Regions from separate parts of the Rhizobium leguminosarum genome, predicted to be linked through region 4. Evidence: predicted binding sites of a transcription regulator. Region 4 holds the regulator's gene; each other region holds the start of a gene.

Region 1 (5,019 bases), 1.9 Mb from region 4:
GGTCGCCCGGCTCGAAGGCGTGCCGGTCGGCATCTCCTCGGGTGCTGCGCTGACGGCCGCAATCAAGGTTGGCATCCGTCCCGAGAACGCCGGCAAGAACATCGTCATCATCATTCCCTCCTTCGCCGAGCGTTATCTTTCGACGGCGTTGTTTGAGGGGCTGGGGAGCTAAGGTTGGCTTTGGCCGGGGCTTCCCCAGTCATTCATGTTCGCAGAATATCGGGGCGCTTCGGTGCCCACCTCAAACTGCTGATGGAGTCGGCCCAGCTCCTCTTTCGTCATGCTCGGGCTTGTCCCGAGCATCTGCAGCCGGTTGATATGTAGCAGATCCTCGGCACAAGGCCGAGGATGACGAAGAGTAGAGAACGTGGCTGCCGATAAACTGTCGAGGCGCCTTCGACGACGGCCATTTTCGGTTGGCCCTCTGAGGCGGCGGCTGTGTTCCAATCGTGATGGCATCAAGACTACGGTGAGACGTTATGCAGGGGATCCAGTTATCACGAGGTTTCTATACCGATATCGTTCGGCCCTGGCTGAATGAGGTTGCGCCAGAGCTCCGCTATTCCGCAGCACTGATCGGCTATGGCTCGGAGCTACTCGGTTTTGACGATGACGTTTCCAAGGACCACAACTGGGGGCCACGCGTCCACATCTTCCTGGGCCGAGACGACTTCGGCAATTGTGCACGGCGACTGGTCGATGAATTTTCCAAAGTTGCGCCGGCTGACTATCTTGGGGAGCCTATTGGCTGGCGCAGCCGACCACATCCGCCGGCAAATGGCGTCGAGGCGGCAGGAGCGTCTGAACACGGACTGGAGTTTCATACGCTCGAAGCGCTATTGGAAGGTCACTTCGCCGTTCGGTCGGTCGAAAACCTCAACGCTCTTCAATGGCTGGGCTTTGCAGAGCAAAAGCTTCTCGCCTTCACATCAGGCGCCGTTTTTCACGATGACGATAGCCGCTTGAGCCAGACCCGTGATCGCCTGAGGTATTTCCCAGGCGATGTGTGGCTCTACAAGATTGCGTGTCAGTGGCGGCGCATCGCTGAGGAGCAGGCATTTGTCGGTCGCGCAGGACAAGTTGGAGACGACCTGGGTTCGCGGGTCATCGCCGCGCGGCTGGCGCGGGACGTAATGAGAATGGGGTTCCTGCTCGAGCGACGTTACGCCCCCTATTCAAAATGGCTCGGCAGTGGCTTTGCCAGGCTTCCCATCGCAGAGCCCCTCTCGCCTCACCTGCAGCGGGCCTTACATTCGAGTGAATGGGCGGAACGAGAGGACGCGCTCGCTTCGGCTTACCAGGAACTCGCGCGCAGGCAAAATGCGATTGGCGTCGCCTCTTTCGAGCCAATCGTGGGTCCATATCATGACCGGCCATTTACGACCATCAACGCTGACGATGCGGTAGAGGCCGCGCATTCAGCGATAGCCGATGCGTGGATCAAACAGCTGCCGATTGTCGGCTCTTTGGATCAGATCAGCGACCTCACGCCCCTGCTTGAGGACGCCAAGCTCTCTCAAAGGATGATGAGCCAGTTGGACAGCTGACCTCTCCGTCATTCGGAAAGCGTGTCATTCAGTCCTGCTGAACTCATTGGCGCCAACTTCTCTTTCGTCATGCTCGGGCTTGTCCCGAGCATCTGCAACCGATTGATATCCGGCAGATGTCAGGCACAATGCCGAGTAAAGGACGAGCTTGCCAACAAACTGTCGAGCGCTTCGCGCCTCTCACGCCGCGGCCGTCAGTCTCTCCCCAGCCATGCGATAGGAGATCGCTTCGGCGAGATGGATGCGGCCGACCGTGGGCTTGCCGTCGAGATCGGCAAGCGTGCGGGCGACCTTCAGTACGCGGTGGTAACCGCGGGCGGAGAATTTCATCTTTTCGGCGGCGTCGCGCAGCAGCTGCAGGCCGCTGGCATCGGGCTCGGCCAGTTTCTCGATCATCGCGGTGGAGCAGCGGGCATTGGTGCCGATGCCCTTTGCGCCTGTGCTTTCGAAGCGCTCCTGCTGGATCTCGCGGGCGCGGGCGACACGGCGGGCGACGTCGGCGCTGGTTTCAGCGGCCATCGGCCGGATGAGATCGGCGGCGGAGACGGCCGGAACGTCGATGCGGATATCGATGCGATCCATCAGCGGGCCGGAGATGCGGGCCTGGTAATCACTCATGCAGCGCGGGCCGCGGGCGCAAGTATGGCCCGGCTCGCCGGCCATGCCGCAGCGGCAAGGGTTCATCGCCGCGATCAGCTGGAATTTGGCCGGATAGGAGACGCGGTGATTGGCGCGGGCGATGACACATTCGCCGCCTTCGAGCGGCTGGCGCAGCGCATCGAGCGCCTGCGGCGTGAATTCGGGAAATTCGTCGAGAAAGAGCACGCCGTGATGGGCAAGCGAGGCTTCGCCCGGACGGGCGCGCAGGCCGCCGCCGACGAGGGCTGCCATGGTGGCGGAATGATGCGGGGTGCGGAAGGGCCGGCGATCGGAAAGCTTGCCGCCGGAGAGCTGGCCGGCGATCGAATGAACCATCGACACCTCCAGCAGTTCGGCGGCCGAAAGCGGCGGCAGGATCGACGGCAGCCTTGCCGCCAGCATCGACTTGCCGGAGCCGGGAGGACCGACCATCAGCAGATTATGGCCGCCGGCGGCCGCCACTTCGAGCGCGCGCTTGGCGCTTTCCTGGCCCTTGATCTCGGCAAGGTCCGGCAGGTTTGCGGCATTGGCGCGGATCGACGCTTCCGGCCGGGACAGGACCTGCGTGCCGCGGAAATGATTGGCAAGGGCAATCAGGCTGCGGGGTGCGAGGATATCGACCTCGGCGCCTGCCCAGGCGGCTTCGGCGCCGCTTTCGGCCGGGCAGATCAGCCCCTTGCCGAGCGCATTGGCGCCGATCGCAGCCGGCAGCGCGCCTGATATGGCGGCGATCGTTCCGTCGAGGTTGAGCTCGCCAACGACGACAAAGTCCGACAGCGCATCGGCGGGAATGGCGCCGAGGGCAGCCATCAGGGCAAGGGCGATCGGCAGATCGAAATGCGAGCCCTCTTTCGGCAGGTCAGCAGGCGCCAGATTGACCGTCACGCGCTTTGCCGGCAGCGCCAGGCCGGAGGCGTGGAGGGCTGCCTGCACGCGCTCGCGGCTTTCGGCCACCGCCTTGTCGGGCAGGCCGACGATCTGCATGCCGACCTTGCCGGGCGCGACCATGACCTGGACCTCGACCGGCACACCTTCGATGCCCTGAAATGCAACCGTACTGACACGCGCGACCATATGCCCATCCCTTGTCCCGCAAACTCTTATACCGCCCCCGGCCGTTCAGGGCCAGCGGTTGCAATCTGGCATGGAAGCCCGAATAAAACAAGAACAATCAAAGAACATAGTCAGACATCCGCTGTGACCTTGGTTGTGCTCGGTCGCGGGACCAAAACGGTCATGGGTGGCAGGCTCAGCCGCGCTTGCGCTCGATCGCGTCCCAAAGCAGGCTCGCGATATCGGCGCCGCCGAATTTTTTGACCTCGCGGATGCCGGTGGGCGAGGTGACGTTGATCTCGGTCATATAATCGCCGATCACATCGATGCCGACGAGCAGGAAGCCGCGTTCCCTCAGTGCGGGACCGATGCGGGCGCAGATTTCCTGTTCGCGCGGCGTCAGTTCGGTCGCCTCGGCGCGGCCGCCGACATGCATGTTGGAGCGGCTGTCGTGTTCGGCCGGCACGCGGTTGATGGCGCCGGCGAATTCGCCGTCAACGAGAATGATACGTTTGTCGCCCTTGCGCACGTCGGGCAGATATTGCTGGGCGATGAAGGGCTCGCGGAAAAGCTGGCCGAACATTTCCAGCAGCGATGAGAGGTTGCGGTCGTCGCGGGTCGAATGGAAGACGCCGGCGCCGCCATTGCCGTAGAGCGGCTTCAGGATGATATCGCCCATCTCGTCGCGGAAGCGGCGGATCTCGGCGGCATCCTTGGTGATCAGCGTCTTCGGCATCAGGTCGGAGAATTCGGTGACGAAGATCTTCTCCGGCGAGTTGCGCACCCAGGCCGGATCGTTGACGACGAGCGTCTTCGGGTGGATGCGCTCGAGCAGATGCGTCGAGGTGATATAGGCCATGTCGAAAGGCGGGTCCTGGCGCAGCAGGACGACATCCATGGTCGCGAGATCGACGCGCTCGGGCGCGCCAAGCTCAAAGTGATCGCCCTTGACGTCGCGCAGCACCATCGGCTCGACGCTGGCATAGAGCTTGCCGTCACGAAAGCTCAGGCGGTCGGGGGTATAATGGAAGAGCTTGTAGCCGCGCGCCTGCGCTTCCAGGCTCATGGCGAAGGTAGAATCACCTGCGATATTGATGCCTGCGACATGGTCCATCTGGACCGCTACATTGGTGATCTTGGCCATTTCCATCCCTCGCTGAATGCCGGACAGATGTAGGTCGGCCAGATATCAAACGCAACGGGCAATCAAGGGCTTCCGGTCGCAGTTTTCAGGCAGCGATGCCCTGGTTGCCGTTGTTGCGCAGCATGTTGCGGAGGCGGTAGGCGATCGCCAAGGGCTTCGGAAAGGGCTTGCGCAGGAAGGCGACCTTGCGGACGTAAGTGTCGACCCGCCAGCTTGCCCAGGTTCCACCGGCGAAAAAGGCGACGTCGCCGGCGCAGAGCGTTCGTTCGGTGCCGTCCTCGGCGGTGATATGGACCTCGCCTTCGAGGATCATCACCGTCTCGTCCCAGCCGAAATACCAGCGGAATTCGCCCGCCGTGCAATCCCAGATCGCCGTCAGCGAGGCCTCGTCATGGCCGCGCGAATGTTCGGCTGTGCGGGCCTGCGGATTGCCGCTGACGATCCAGTCCGGATTGATCGGCGTGGATTTCAGCGGCAGCAGATCGCTCGCATGCGCGACGAAGGATTTTCCGGCCGGCTTCACCACCGCATACGGCACCGAGCGCGCGGCCATGGCGACCGCACTTGCAAGCATCAGCTTCCAGGCCATGAAACAACCCCCAATTGCTACCCTACCGAGTCGATAGCAGAGAGTCG
Region 2 (5,019 bases), 2.3 Mb from region 4:
CTTGTCGAGATCTTCCTGGCTGACCTTGATCGGCAGGATGCCGTTCTTGAAACAGTTGTTGTAGAAAATATCGGCGAAGCTGGTCGAAATAACGCAGCGGATGCCGAAATCCAGAAGCGCCCAGGGCGCGTGCTCGCGCGAGGAGCCGCAGCCGAAATTGTCGCCGGCAACCAGGATCTTGGCATCGCGATAGGCCGGCTTGTTCAGCACGAAATCCGGGTTTTCTGAGCCGTCTTCGTTATAACGAGCCTCCGCGAAGAGGCCGGTGCCGAGGCCGGTGCGCTTGATCGTCTTCAGATAATCCTTCGGAATGATCATGTCGGTGTCGACGTTGACGACCGGCAAGGGCGCTGCAACGCCCGTGAGCTTCACGAATTTATCCATGACCCATGCTCCATTTCAGCAAATCTACTTCCTGAATTTGCATCTAGTCCAGTTTTTCGCCGAAATGAAGGAGAATCTTTCACAGACGGCGGCCACGCGACGTTTCGCGCGGTCCGCCCAATTGCGCCTGTCCCTTATTTGGACGGTGCGTTCAACCCCCAAAGGACGCCGAACGGATCACGAAGCTGGCCATAGCGGTCGCCCCAGAACATCAGTTCGACCGGCATGACGACTTCGGCGCCGGCGGCAACCGCGCGATCCCACCAGAAATCGATATCATCGATCACCAGCTGGATTGCAAAGCCTTCATGGCCTTTGAAGGGATGGCCGTATTCGGGATAGGCGTCCGACAGCATCAGGGAACTGCCGTTGATGTAGAGATGCACATGCATCGTTCTGCCGCTCTCGTCGACCGGCACGAGATATGCCTCTTCGGCGCCGAAAGCCTTTTTGTAGAACTCCGCAGCTTTCACCGCGCCGCCGACCGTCAGATAGGGCAGCAGGCCGTTCTTGACCGGTGGCATCTTGGTCGGGTTGCTCTCTGTCGTCGCATCCATGCTTGTCCTCCATTCGTTTTTTGAACGCCGGCTGAATGCCTGGCTGCTTCAAAGGACGTAGCATGGAAGCGTGATCCGACAGTGTCGGCCGAAATTTTTCAGCGAACTAAAATTTTCAGCGAAAAGGTGATCAGAGATCGATGATCGTGCCGCGACCGTCGTTCCACACCCGCATCTCGCGCTGGCCGTTGTTTGCCTTGGCGCGGACCGGAGCGGGCTTCATCTTCATCGAAAGCGCGCGTCCGACCATGAGCACGGTCAGGATGCCGCCGACGGCAAGCGTCACCGAAAAGGTGAGAAGCAGCATGGCCACGAAAACGGTGGCGCCGGCAAGCATGAGGAAGATGGAGCGAATGTTCTGCATGATTAGAGACCTTTCTTCGGAAAGGAATGTGGTCCTTCTCCTTCCTCTCTGCAAGGCAAGCATGGCTTTTTGTTGTTCTGCTAGATGTCTGGGGGCGGGCTGCTTGCTTCGGCTTTCAAAGCTTGGCACTAATTCGCCATGAGCCGAAACCCTACGACCCGCTCCATCCGCCTGCGCCGTTCGGTGCTGAGCGTGCCTGCCATCAATCCCCGCGCCCTCGAAAAAACCCATGCGGTCGATTGCGATGCGGTGATCTTCGATCTTGAGGATTCCGTGGCGCCGGAAAAGAAGGCGGAAGCGCGGGAAAATCTGAGGAATTTCTTTTCGGCTCGGCCGCTTCAAGGCAAGGAGCGGATCATCCGCATCAACAGTCTGTCCACCGATTTCGGTCTGGCGGACATGGAGCTGGTGACGGCGCTTGGTCCCGATGCCGTGCTGCTGCCGAAGGTCGACGAACCGCAGGATATCATGGCGCTCAGTGACCTTCTCTCCGAGGCCGATGCACCGGAAGATCTGCGCATCTGGGCAATGATCGAGACACCGCGCGGCATCCTGAACACGGCGGCCATTGCCGAAGCTGGGCGCACGCCGGGCTCACGGCTCGATTGTCTCGTCGTCGGGCTGAACGACCTGCGCAAGGAAACCGGCGTGCTGCCGCAGCCGGGGCGGGCCTATCTCGTGCCGTGGCTGATGCAGGTCGTCCTTGCGGTCAGCGCCTATGGGCTCGATGCGATCGACAGCGTCTTCAACGATTTCAGGGACGAACAGGGTTTCGATGTCGAATGTCTGCAGGGCCGGGCCATGGGCTTTGCCGGCAAGATGCTGATCCATCCGGCGCAGATCGAGCCCGCCAACCGGCATTTCGGCCCGGATCCGGCAGCGATTGCGGAAGCGGAGGCGATCATATCAGCCTTTGCCGACCCCGCCTCCGATGGGCTGAACGTCATCAATGCAGGCGGGCGGATGGTCGAGCGGCTGCATCTTGTCCAGGCGGAAAGTCTGGTCCATAAAGCGCGCCTGATAGCAGCCCGCCAGGCTGCAGCACGAAAGACGATGTGATGAAACTCTACCGCTTCCTGACCGGTCCCGACGATGCTTCCTTCTGCCATAAGGTCACCGCCGCCCTCAACAAGGGCTGGTCGCTGGAGGGCTCGCCGACCTATGCCTTCAATGCCGCAACCGGTGCGATGCAGTGCGGCCAGGCCGTCGTCAAGCATGTCGAAGGCAAGGACTACGATCCCGAGATGAAACTCTCCGAGCAGTGAGGTTTCAGCGCATAACCCCGAAAATCGTAATCGATTTTCGGAAAGGATTATGCGTGATTGAAAGTGATAGAACGTCCTTAGCGCGTCCTTGGACGCGCGGCGCTCTATCGCTCGGCGGCTTCCTCGGCGCTTGCCTCGATCCGCTCCATGTCATCGTCGCTCAGCCCGAAATGGTGGCCGATCTCGTGGATCAGGACGTGGGTGATGATATCGCCGAGCGTCTCGTCGTTCTCAGCCCAGTAGTCGAGAATGGGACGGCGGTAGAGGCGGATGCGGTTCGGCATCTCGCCGGTTTCCACCGTGAAACGTTCGGAAATGCCCCTGCCCTCGAAAAGGCCGAGCAGATCGAAAGGGGTTTCCAGCGCCATGTCCTCGAAAACGTCGTCATCGGGGAAATCCTCGATCTCGATCGTGAGGTTGGTCGTCAGCTGGCGGAATTCATCCGGCAGATGGCTGTAGGCCTCCATGGCCAGCGACTCGAAGGCGCTGATCGTCGGCGCATGGCGGTCCCGCCAATCATCGCTCTGGTCTATGCGGGCCATGAATATTCCTTCCTTTGGGGGCCCATATAGAACCTTTATCGCCGATTTTCGAGTGCGGAATCAAAGGCAGGAATATTTTCATAGAAAATGGCCGTTGACTCTTCATTAGCTCTCTGGAATCTATAAGAACATAACAGGAACAAGACGGATTGGAGAACGCCATGGCGCAGCACGCCCTGGCGCGCGAGCGGCTTTTTGCGCTCCGCGAAACCATCGCCAGGCTGGAGGGAAGGCCCGCGCCGGCGCTTGCCGCAGCGGAACGGGAAGCCTTGGCGGAAGGACATAAGGCCCGCCAGGAGCGCACGCTGCCGCCCCTGCCGTTTGGGGTGGAGGTTCTCGACGGGGCGCTGGAAGGCGGCCTGCCGCTCGATGCGATCACCGAATTCCGTTCCGCTCTGTCTCGCGATGCCGGTGCTGCAAGCGGGCTGGCGATGGCTGTTGCCGCGCGGCTGCAAAAACAGGAAGCGGATGCCGGCCGCCTTCTGCCGTTGCTCTGGATCGGCGATGCCGTCGGCACGCTGGAGGCCGGTCGTCCCTATGCCCCCGGGCTTCGGGATTTCGGCCTAAGCCCGGAGCGGTTTCTCCATGCCGCGCCGCGCAAGCTGGACGAGGCGCTCTGGCTGGCGGAGGCCGCGGTGGAAAGCGCTGCCTTCTCGGCCGTCATCTTCGAAGTACGGGGCAATCCCGCCCATTTCGGCCTGACCGAAAGCCGCAGGCTTAGTCTCAGGGCGCATGCTGCCCGCCGTCCGCTCTTTCTTGTCCGTCAGGCCGGGGCGGAGGAGGCAAGCAGTGCGTCCTTGCGTCTGCATGTCGAACCGGCCCCGTCCGCTCTGCGGCCGTTGCCGGATGGATCGAAACTTTCCGGCAGCATCGGCAATCCGATTTTTCGTCTGACGCTGGAGAAGAGCCGCAATCCGGCCGCTCTGTCCTTTCTTCTGGAGTGGAATCCCCATGAACGCGAATTTTTCCCTGTCGCCGAACCAAACCTCGTTCGTCCTCCAGGCGAACAGTCAGCGCATTCTGGCGCTCAGCTTCCCGCATCTGCCAACGGACCGCATCGCCCGCAGGCGATGGGGGCTCTCCTGGCGTTCGAAAGGGCGTCCTGAGACGCCGCCTATCGTCTGTTCCGGCAAGCTCAACAATGCCATGCGGCTGACGGCACTGGACGAGTTGGCCGAGAGGCTGGGGTTGAAGAAGGAGCTGGGCGTTGCCGAAGCGCGCGCCATGTACCCGCTGCTCGAGGTCGCGGAAGAGGATCCGGCAGCCGACCGCCGGTTGCTGGAGGCAATTGCCGACTGGTGCGACCGTTATACGCCGCTGGTGGCGTTCGACGGCAAGGACGGGCTGTTTCTCGACATTAGCGGCTGCGCCCATCTCTTCGGCGGTGAAAAGGCGCTTCTTAGGGATGTGCTGTCGCGGCTTTTCCATATGGGGTTCGATGCCCGCGGCGCGGTCTCATCGTCGCCCGGCCTTTCCTGGGCCGCGTCCCGCTTCGGGCAAGGCGGCGTGATCGAGGACGAAGAGACGGAACATGTGCTGATGTCCTTGCCGGTCGCAGCCTTGCGGCTGGAAGGACAAACCGTCGATGCCCTGAAGAAGCTCGGTCTGAAATATGTCGGCGACGTTATCGATGCACCGCGAGCGCCGCTGACCCGCCGGTTCGGCCCGGAACTGCTTCTGCGTCTCGACCAGGCGCTGGGACGTGAAGAGGAGCCGGTCTCGCCCCGGCGTCCTGTTGCCAGCCTTTCGGCCGAAAGCCGGCTGATCGAGCCCATCGGGACGGAAGAGCAGATCCTTGCCGTCACCAGGCAGGTCGCCTTATCGCTGCAGCCGTCGCTGGAGGTGCGGGGGGCTGGCGGGCGGGTGTTCGAACTGGTCCTGTTCCGCGTCGATGGCAGGGTCTTTCG
Region 3 (5,019 bases), 1.1 Mb from region 4:
TCGGGCTCCGAGGGCACGCCGAAGGGCGTGGTGCTGACCCACCGCAACATCCTGTCGAACGCCGCCCAGGCCGCGGCCCGCATCGATTTCCACAGCGGCGACAAGGTGTTCAATATCCTGCCGGTGTTCCATTCCTTCGGGCTGACGGCCGGCACGGTGCTGCCGCTGATCTCGGGCGTGCCTGTTTATTTCTATCCGTCGCCGCTGCATTACCGCATCGTGCCGGAGCTGATCTATGCCTCCAACGCCACGATCATCTTCGGCACCGATACCTTCCTCAACGGCTATTCGAGGACGGCGCATCCCTACGATTTCCGCTCGATCCGCTATATCTTCTCCGGCGCCGAGCCGGTGAAGGCCGCAACCCGCCAGACCTATATGGAAAAATTCGGCCTGCGCATCCTCGAAGGTTACGGCGTCACCGAGACCGCGCCTGTCATTTCCATCAACACGCCGATGTACAACAAGTCGGGCACGGTCGGCAAAATCCTGCCGGGCATGGAATGGAAGCTCGAACCGGTGCCCGGCATCGATGAGGGCGGCAGGCTGCATGTGCGCGGCGCCAATGTCATGGCCGGCTACCTCCGTGCCGAAAAGCCCGGCGTGCTCGAGCCGCTGATCGACGGCTGGCACGACACCGGCGACATCGTCACCATCGACGAGGACGGCTTCGTCAAGATCCGCGGCCGCGCCAAACGCTTCGCCAAGATCGGCGGCGAAATGATCTCGCTCGCCGCCGTCGAAACGCTCGCTGCCGAACTCTGGCCGGGCGCGCTCTCAGTCGTCTCCTCGCTGCCCGACGCCAAGAAGGGCGAGCGGCTGGTGCTCTTGACCGACGCGCCGACCGCCACCCGCGCCGAATTCCTCGCCTTCGCCAAATCCAGGGGCGCCATGGACATGATGGTGCCGGCCGAGGTCACCACCAGCAAGGTGCCGGTGCTGGGTTCGGGAAAGGTGGATTTCGTCGCGGCGCGGAAGCTGGCGGAGAGTGCGGTGCAGGCGGGGGAGGCGGCGTAGAGCGGGTGTAGCGCTGGGGCGGCTCGTGTGGCACCCCCTGCCCTGCCGGGCATCTCCCCCACAGGTGGGGAGATTGGCAAGAAGCTGTCCGACCCGGATAGATAGGTAACAGAACGGACCGTTTACATAGGTGACAGTTCTCTGACAGCCGGGAGGACCCGGCGATGGTTTGGAGAGAGACTGGCATCATGGACGAGCGGCTGCGCTTTGTTGGGGAATGTCTTGCGGGCGAGGAGACGATGACGGCGCTGTGTGCTGCCTACGGGATATCGCGCAAGACGGGCTACAAATGGTTGGAGCGGTATCGGGCGCTCGGGCCTGCGGGGCTTATCGACCTGCCGCGGGCGCCGCTTGAGCACGGGCGGGCAACGGCGGCGGAGCTGGTGGCGCGGATCGTGGCGGAGAAGGAGGCGAATCCGCAGTGGGGGCCGAAGAAGGTGCTGGCGCGGCTGAAGCGGTCGGCGCCGCAGCTTTGCTGGCCGGCGGCCTCGACGATAGGCGAGATCCTGAAGCGCCACGGGCTGGTCGGGCGCCGGCGGCATCGCTGGCGGGCGGCTGGTTGCGGCCCGTTCGCACCGGCCAACGGGCCCAATGCGGTGTGGAGCGCCGATTACAAGGGCTGGTTCCGGACCCGCGATGGGCGGCGCTGCGAGCCACTGACGGTGATGGATACGGCGAGCCGCTTTCTGCTGGCGCTGCAAGCCTGCGCGACGCCGGCCGAGGCAGAGGCCTGGCCGGTGTTCGAGCGGCTGTTTGCCGAGCACGGACTGCCGGAGCGCTTTCGCAGCGACAACGGTTCGCCCTTCGCGGCGATTGGCGTCACCGGGCTGACGACGCTTGCTGTGCGGTTCATCAAGCTCGGCATCGGCCTGGAGCGCATCCAGCCGGGCAAACCGCAGCAGAACGGCCGCCACGAACGCTTCCATCTGACGATGCTGCCGCTGGCCATGGCGCCGGAGGTCGACCATGCCGCGCAGCAGGCGGTCTTTGACGCATTTCGCCAGAATTACAACGCCGAGCGTCCACACGAGGCGCTCGCTATGGACGTGCCTGCTGATCATTACCGACCGTCACTGCGGCGCCTGCCCGACCGCCTGCCTGAACCGGACTATCCGGCCGAGGCGGCGGTGCGCCGGGTGCGCTCCAATGGCGAGATCAAATGGAACGGCGACCTCGTCTATGTCGCAGCAGCGCTGGCCGGCGAGGTCGTGGCGATCGAGGAGAATGAAGCGGGCATCTGGACGCTACGCTTCCATGCCCATCCGCTCGGCATCATCGACAGGAAGACCAAGCGGCTTGTCCGCCCCAGCGCCCTGCAACCCCGACCAGCCGGCGCAGGGGCGGACACTGGTTTACAAGGGGGAGAACTGTAACCCATCTATCCGGTTCAATCTGTTACCCATCTATCGGCTGGACAGGCTCAAGGGCTTCCCCAAACAACGACCCCTTGCATCAGTATACCGATAGAGAGGGACGAGGTGTTCGCCTCCTGCTGATCTCCCCCTTGTGGGGGAGATGCCCGGCAGGGCAGAGGGGGTATCCAAGCACCGCCGTGGCTATTCCGGCAATCTACACCCATGCCGCCCATGCTTCAGCAAGGTTGACCGATCTTCGCCCTGCTGCGTTGTCGAGCTTCGAAACATCCAGAGGGATTCCAATGACGTTTGGTAGCGATGCGGTGAAGGCGGACTGGAGATGGGCGCTGATCTTGCTCCACGTCTTGCTATGGGCAGCACTCGCTTTGCAGGCCTACCGGACGGCTGGCGCCTATAAGTTTGCCAGCTGCTGGCAGATCATTCCAATCTATTTCCCGCCGCTGAACATGCTGCTCTGGGCAATCGCGATCTCTAGCTTCCTCGTGGTGCTGGCGGCGATTTTTCGTCCGTCGATATGTCGACATGCGAGCTTCTGGGCAGCCTGCCATGGAACGATCCTGACGGCGGGATTGCTGGTGTGCAATTATTCAGCCTATGCGGCCGCCGGTCAGGTTAGCTGCCTGTAGGACGGCCTAACTCCTTCCGAGTTGCTCCGTCCGCTGGTCCTCTTGAAATTGCACTTGGGCGCAGATTTCGAGAGGCTATAGGCCATGCTCAGCGGCTCGATACACGCACTGCGCCGGCAGCTCGGAGACTGCGCTGGACGGCGGCGACCTGGCTGGATGCGATATCCACCGAGACCTCGATCTCGCCTTCGAGTGGCGCATCGCGACGGGCGCCATCGTCATGAGAGACATCCCCGCCTGATGGCGCCGAACCCGCACTGTTCCGGTCGCTTGCCGACTGGATAAAGATGTCGGGCCTCGAAACCCCATGCTGCTGAACCAGATGTTCGACCGCGAGATCAGCGGCTTCGCGTGTTTCGAACGTGGCTCGGATGGTGATCGTGCTGTCGTCCGCCATTGGCTGCCTCCTGATATTGATGTCCACAGGATGAGAACGCCTTGGGCGGCTGGTAGTTCGACGGCAGGTCCAGGCCCACATTGGAATTGTTGATATCGCGTCCCAAGACTGCTATGTTCTGTTTTTGTTTCGGCGCGCAATTTCAGATGCCGATCCCATCGCGATCGCTGAAACCGCCATGAACGAGATAAGCTCACCCCCCGTCCGGAAGATCGTCCATGTCGACATGGATGCTTTTTATGCGTCGGTCGAGCAGCGCGATAATTCGGATTTGCGCGGCAAACCGATTGCCGTCGGCGGCTCGGCCGCCCGTGGTGTGGTGGCGGCGGCGAGCTATGAGGCCCGTAAATTCGGTGTTCACTCGGCAATGCCGTCGGTAACTGCCAAGCGCAAATGTCCTGACCTGATCTTCGTGCCGCCGCGCTTCGCCGTCTATAAGGCGGTGTCGCAGCAGATCCGTGAGATCTTTGCCGAATACACTCCGCTGATCGAGCCGCTGTCGCTCGACGAGGCCTATCTCGATGTGACGCAAAATCTGAAAGGCATGACGATCGCCACCGAGGTCGCTCTGGAGATCCGCGCCAAGATCAAGCAAGTCACCGGCCTCAACGCGTCGGCCGGGATTTCCTACAACAAGTTCCTTGCCAAGATGGCGAGCGACCTCAACAAGCCGAACGGCCAGGCTGTCATCACGCCGAAGAACGGGCCGGCCTTCGTCGAGCAGCTTCCAGTCCGGAAATTCCATGGTGTCGGACCGGCGACCACTGAGAAGATGCATCAACTCGGGATCGACACCGGCGCCGATCTCAAGGAGAAGACACTCGAGTTCCTCGTCGAGCATTTCGGCAAGTCGGCCCCCTATTTTTACGGCATCGCCCGCGGCATCGACGAGCGCCAGGTCAAGCCCGACCGGGTGCGCAAATCCGTCGGTGCGGAAGATACCTTCTCACAGGACCTCCACGCCTTTGAACCTGCTCGCGAAGGGCTCCAGCCGCTGATCGAAAAGGTGTGGGGTTACTGCGAGGCCAACGGGATCGCCGCCAAGACAGTGACGCTCAAGGTGAAATATGCCGACTTCAGCCAGATCACGCGCAGCAAGACGGTTCTGGCACCCCTGCCGGCAATCGCCGACCTCGAGGATCTGGTCAACCTGCTGCTCGCGCCGATCTTTCCGCCGCGAAAGGGCATACGGCTGCTCGGCGTCGCCCTCTCTTCGCTGGAAGGGCGACTACCGGCCGCGGAACCGCAGATGCGGTTGGCTTTTTAGACCGCCAGCATCGGCTGCCGCAGGGGCCCGGTGCGCATCCTTGAACGACGGCGACGACCATCCGTCGCCGCATTGGTTTTCATCCAACCGGATATCCGCGATTTCGGCGACCAGTGTTCCCATCGCAACCGATTTCGAGCTGGGCCGGAACCTCGTCGGCCCCCCGAAGTTTTCGGGACGAGGAGAATTCCACATGCATTTGATACAGTTGTTTATTCCGGCAGCGCCGCAAGCGGCGATCGACATCGAAGACATTATCGCGATGATTCAGCGCGAGATGACGGAGCGCCATGGCGGGGCGACTTCATACCTCAATTCACCGGCAAAGGGGTTTTG
Region 4 (5,019 bases):
GACCGCCTCATGCGCGCCCGTCGAGGCGCCCGAGGGAACGGCCGCGCGGCCCATGCTGCCATCTTCGAGATAGACATCGACTTCGACGGTGGGGTTGCCACGGCTATCGAGAATCTCGCGGGCGATGATATCGGTGATTGCAGTCATGGGTTCTTCCTGCTCGGTGGGTGATAAATGATTCGAAACCTGTCTTAGTCGAAGGCGTGCAAATTACAATGCTGCAATAGCCTTCGGACCAGCCTTCCGATGTGGCCTATAGCACGATCATGTCAGACTGTTGAACGTCAAGCCTTGGCGACCGCATCGAAGGCAAGCAGCTTTTCGAGAAGCCGCGGCATGTCCTTGAGATAGACCATGTTCGGGCCGTCGGAAGGGGCATTGTCGGGGTCCTGATGAGTTTCGACGAAGACGCCGGCAATACCGGTAGCCACCGCTGCGCGCGCCAGCGTTTCTACGAATTCCCGCTGACCGCCGGAGGAATCGCCCTGCCCGCCCGGCTGCGCCACGGAATGGGTGGCATCGAAGATAACGGGCGCGCCCATCGCCGCCATGATCGGCAGCGAACGCATGTCGGAGACCAGCGTATTGTAACCAAAGGAGGCGCCGCGCTCGCACAGCAGCACGTTCGGATTGCCGCTGGCGTTGAGCTTCTTCAGAACGTTCTTCATATCCCAGGGAGCGAGGAACTGGCCCTTCTTGACATTGACGACGCGGCCGGTCTTGGCGGCGGCGATGAGAAGGTCGGTCTGGCGGCAGAGGAAGGCCGGGATCTGCAGGACGTCGACGATCTTTGCCACCTCTGCGCATTGCTCGGCGGTATGAACGTCGGTCAGGACGGGAAAGCCGAATTCCTTCTTGAGGTCGGCAAAGACCTCCATGCCCTTTTCGATCCCGATACCGCGTTCGGCCGACAGCGAGGTTCGGTTCGCCTTGTCGAAGGAGCTCTTGTAGACGAGGCCGATGCCGAGCTTTGCGCAAAGCTCCTTCAGCGTCCCGGCCACCATGAAGGCGTGGCCGCGGCTCTCCATCTGGCAGGGACCGGCAATCAGCGACAGACGGCCGGTATTGGAAAAGGTGACCTGGCCTTGGCCTTCGCCGATCCTGACTTCGGAATTCGTATCAGTGCTCATCGTGTTTCCTCGAAGGCGAAGAGCGTGCCCTGCCCGGGCGCGGGCTTCACCAGAATGCGATTGTTCTTGCGCGTGTATGTCACCCCGTTAGCAGCCAAATGCGCTTCTGTCACGGCAAGATCGGCGACAGCAAAGAGGATTGCCCGGCCGCGCAGGCCGCGATCTGCGCATGAGCCGGCGATGTCGAAATAGGCCTCCAGCCCTTCCGGCGTCATCAGGCTGATTTTCGCATTCGACGCCGCGATATCGACGCCGAAACCGGTTTTCTCGACTGCCGATTGCGCCACCGCAAGGCTGACGAAGGCAGCGAAGGCGGCCGGCTCCGGCGTGCAAAGCGCGATCTCGACTATGCCGGTGACGCCATTGACATGCGCCTCCAGCGCGGCGCGGTCGGCCGGCAGCGGATTGACGCGCTCGACGGTGAAAAGCAGGAGATCAGGCGCGCGCAGGTCGCCGGCAAAAGCCAGCTTGAAGCCGGCAATCGTCTCAGAACCGTCCGGCATCGTCATCGGCCGGGTGAACTGCAGCATCTCGCCGGCGCTCGATCCGTTGCCGACGAAATCCTGATGATCGATGCCGGCATCCTTGCTGCCGAAAGCCAGCCCCGAAAGCCCCTCCGCGCCGCAGCGGAAACGGAAGGCCTGGTTGCGGGCCGTGAAGACATTGCCTTGGCGCGCCGACGCCTCGCTCTCCTTGACGCTCGCAATCCCGAGCGGCTCCAGATAGGTCTTGTCGGCAAAAAAGACGCAGGCATTCTCCGTTCCGAAGGGATGGCGCGCATCGGCGGCAACGGTGAAGCCGAGCTTGCCGAGCCTCTCGCGCGCCAGATCGATGTTGACGACCGGCAGCACGACATGATCCAGCGGGTGCGGTTTGGCGGAATGCGCGTTCATGATCTCCCTCCTGGAAAGATCAAGAGATGTGCAGCGCCACCCTCAATACAAGACTTGTGTCCCAATCCGGCGAATGAAAATAAAAATCTCAACGAGTTGGCACCAAGTTTTACGGAAATTTAGCTACTTGCGGAACACATATGGAACATATAGTGTCTGTTCTGGATTTGTTTCAATCACGAGGTCACAACGTCGATGCTCACGCGCAAACAACAGGAGCTTCTCCTTTTCATTCATGAGCGCATGAAGGAATCCGGCGTTCCGCCATCTTTCGACGAAATGAAGGATGCCCTGGACCTCGCCTCCAAGTCCGGGATTCATCGCTTGATTACAGCGCTTGAGGAGCGAGGCTTCATTCGCCGCCTACCGAATCGCGCCCGCGCGCTCGAGGTCATCAAGCTTCCGGAGGCCTACAGCCCGAGCATTCAGCCCCGGCGCGGCTTTTCGCCGAGCGTCATCGAGGGCAGCCTCGGCAAGCCGCAGCCGGTCGCCACTCCTGCTCCCGCAAAACCCGTCGCCGACAACGGCAACTCGGTCTCCGTGCCGGTCATGGGCCGAATCGCTGCCGGTGTGCCGATCTCGGCGATCCAGAACAATACCCACGACATCGTCGTTCCGGCCGACATGCTCGGCTCCGGTGAACATTATGCGCTCGAGGTCAAGGGCGATTCGATGATCGACGCCGGCATCTTCGACGGCGACACCGTGATCATCCGCAACGGCAGTACCGCAAGTCCGGGCGACATCGTCGTTGCTCTCGTCGACGACGAAGAAGCGACACTCAAGCGCTTCCGCCGCAAGGGCGCCTCGATCGCGCTGGAAGCGGCCAACCCGGCTTACGAGACCCGGATTTTCGGGCCGGACCGTGTCAAGGTTCAGGGTAAACTCGTCGGTCTCATTCGCCGCTATCACTGACATTGGCCAGGCCGGATTCGGTAAAACTGTTGCTGCGCCAGTCATAGGCACGATGGCGCATCCATGGCCGCGACAATGCATCGAATGCGGTTGCGACCTCCAGGCCGGTGTCCGTGAAGCGCAACTCGATGGAACCGGTCCTGCGCAGCGTCTCACCGGTGAAGAGCGTCGCACCTGAGCGGCAATTGTTGAAGCGAAGGCGGACCGACGTCACGACGATATCGGCAGCGTCGCATGCCGGGCCGAGATAGGCAGCGTTGTCGATGACGGTTACCACCTGACCATTGCCGAGCCTTGATATGCACCAGGCCTTCTTGACGCAGGAAAAGCGGTTTGCGTCACCGCCCGCTGCGGCCGTCCGCATCGCGGTCCTTGCTTCGTTCTGCTGATCGCGGGAAAGCCTGACGCGGCGGTCTTCTCCCTCAGGCGGGATAGCAGGACCATCCAGCATCTTCGGCGGATCATGCCTCGGCAGGACCAGCGCTCTCTGCCACTGGTCGAAGATGAAGTCCGACGGTCTTTCACGGTTGGACGCCATTGCCGCCGCCTCGACGACCGCGACGAGACTGCCATCCTCCGAAATCACCAGATCCGGCGGCCGGGGAACCGGCAGAAGCAGCAGGATGAGTGTTGCGACCGCGATGATCGATGTGCCGACATGGCGCAACCGGGTGCGGAGCAGCGTCAGCAGCAGAAAGCCTGCCACGGCGACGGCGAAATACCAGGCGGGCAAGCGGCCGACGTCGATATTGCCACCCCAGCCGGACACCGTCTTTGCGACCGCGATCACCAAATCAAGGCCGAATCCGACGACCTTCCAGGCCCAAACATCCAGACCGAAAGGCATGAGCAGCATCGCCAGCAGACCTGCCGGCATGATGATGAAGGAGATGATCGGCATCGTCGCGAGGTTTGCCGGCAGGCCGTAGGCGGTCAGGCGATGAAAATGCTCGATCGAAAACAGCGCGGTTGAAAAACCGCCGATCAGCGAGGTCAGGAAGACGCCGCCGAAGAAACCGGCAACTGTAACGACCGGCCGGATGATCGGCAGCTTCAGAAAGGCGTTTTCGCGGACGCGCCGGTCCTTCCACAGCTGATAGCCCGAGACCAGCGCCAATGTCGCGGCAAAGGACATTTGGAAGCTCGGTCCCAAGACCTCGGACGGCGAAATGGCAATGATGACGAGAGCGGAGAGCGCGACATTGCGCAGGCTGATCGACGGCCGGTCGAAGAAGACCGCAATCAACATGATGGCCATCATGATGAAGGCGCGTTCGGCAGAGACCGCAAAGCCGGAGATCAGGAAATAGGCGGTGACGGCGATGAGCGCGCCGGCGGCAGCGATCTTCTTCGTCGGGTAGGCCTCAGCGATGCCGGGAAAGAGGCTGAGCAGCATCCGGAAGCCGACGAAGAAGATGCCGGCCGACAGCGCCATGTTGAGACCGGAGATGGCGATGATATGAGCCAGACCGGATTGGCGCAGCGCCTCCGTCGTCGCATCCGAAATGGCGCGCCGCTCATCCGTCACCAGAGCAGCGGCAAAAGCACCGGTGTCGCCGGGCAGGATCGACCTTATGCGGTCGCCAATCCCGCTGCGCAGCCGGTAGAGCCCTTCGAGCAGCGCTTCCGCTGTCGATCTTGCAGCCTGGGGACCTGCCTGCGCATCGACTTTCGTCGGTTTACCGTAGAAGAAGCCATTCGCGCCGATGCCGTCGAAATAGGCACTGAAGGAGAAGTCGTTGAGCTCGGGAAGCGCTGGGCCTGCGGGCGGCGTCAGCCGCGCCCTGCCGGTTATGATATCGCCGATCTCGAAGGCCGCGTCGGCGCCGCGGGCGATCACGGTGATACGTTCCGGCGGCCGCTTCACCTCTGGCGTCTCGGTGCCGGTGACGGCAAGAATGTAGCGCCACCGCCCGCGACCGTCGCCTTCGCGCCGCTCGACGCGGCCGGTCACCGTCGTCGTCACGGCGGAATCGAGGATCATGGTCGAAGCCCGCCGGCTCTCGAACTGCGCCGTCACCATGCCGCAGGCCATGAGCGCAAGCGCCAGCAGCGTTGCCCGCACCGCCGCCCGGCTGCGG

What was found. The regulator LexA, encoded in region 4, represses DNA repair genes until DNA is damaged. The targets are predictions, from matches to a motif close to TGTTCNNNNTGTGTTCNG.
Region 1: BA011_RS21455 (YifB family Mg chelatase-like AAA ATPase) is a predicted target of LexA. The motif match lies at 3,350-3,367, and genes of this name have one in related genera.
Region 2: BA011_RS45150 (ImuA family protein) is a predicted target of LexA. The motif match lies at 3,237-3,254, and genes of this name have one in related genera.
Region 3: dinB (DNA polymerase IV) is a predicted target of LexA. The motif match lies at 3,531-3,548, and genes of this name have one in related genera.

Annotation. Positions count from the first base shown of each region.
Region 1 is NZ_CP016286.1:4,408,343-4,413,361, reverse strand. Features, by position in the region: gene cysK (cysteine synthase A) at 1-172, shown strand, start outside; gene BA011_RS21460 (DUF4037 domain-containing protein) at 480-1,547, shown strand; gene BA011_RS21455 (YifB family Mg chelatase-like AAA ATPase) at 1,728-3,260, opposite strand; gene gshB (glutathione synthase) at 3,436-4,383, opposite strand; gene BA011_RS21445 (cupin domain-containing protein) at 4,469-4,972, opposite strand.
Region 2 is NZ_CP016286.1:3,985,920-3,990,938, reverse strand. Features, by position in the region: gene leuD (3-isopropylmalate dehydratase small subunit) at 1-384, opposite strand, end outside; gene BA011_RS19480 (VOC family protein) at 519-941, opposite strand; gene BA011_RS19475 (hypothetical protein) at 1,072-1,305, opposite strand; gene BA011_RS19470 (HpcH/HpaI aldolase/citrate lyase family protein) at 1,444-2,364, shown strand; gene BA011_RS19465 (DUF1737 domain-containing protein) at 2,364-2,570, shown strand; gene BA011_RS19460 (metallopeptidase family protein) at 2,675-3,112, opposite strand; gene BA011_RS45150 (ImuA family protein) at 3,274-4,218, shown strand; gene BA011_RS19450 (Y-family DNA polymerase) at 4,259-5,019, shown strand, end outside.
Region 3 is NZ_CP016286.1:184,000-189,018, forward strand. Features, by position in the region: gene BA011_RS00880 (acyl-[ACP]--phospholipid O-acyltransferase) at 1-1,017, shown strand, start outside; gene BA011_RS00885 (helix-turn-helix domain-containing protein) at 1,182-2,390, shown strand; gene BA011_RS00890 (hypothetical protein) at 2,675-3,019, shown strand; gene BA011_RS00895 (hypothetical protein) at 3,108-3,416, opposite strand; gene dinB (DNA polymerase IV) at 3,595-4,683, shown strand; gene BA011_RS00905 (hypothetical protein) at 4,724-5,019, shown strand, end outside.
Region 4 is NZ_CP016286.1:1,244,759-1,249,777, reverse strand. Features, by position in the region: gene eno (phosphopyruvate hydratase) at 1-147, opposite strand, end outside; gene kdsA (3-deoxy-8-phosphooctulonate synthase) at 285-1,130, opposite strand; gene BA011_RS06380 (VOC family protein) at 1,127-2,023, opposite strand; gene lexA (transcriptional repressor LexA) at 2,219-2,938, shown strand; gene BA011_RS06370 (ComEC/Rec2 family competence protein) at 2,919-5,019, opposite strand, start outside.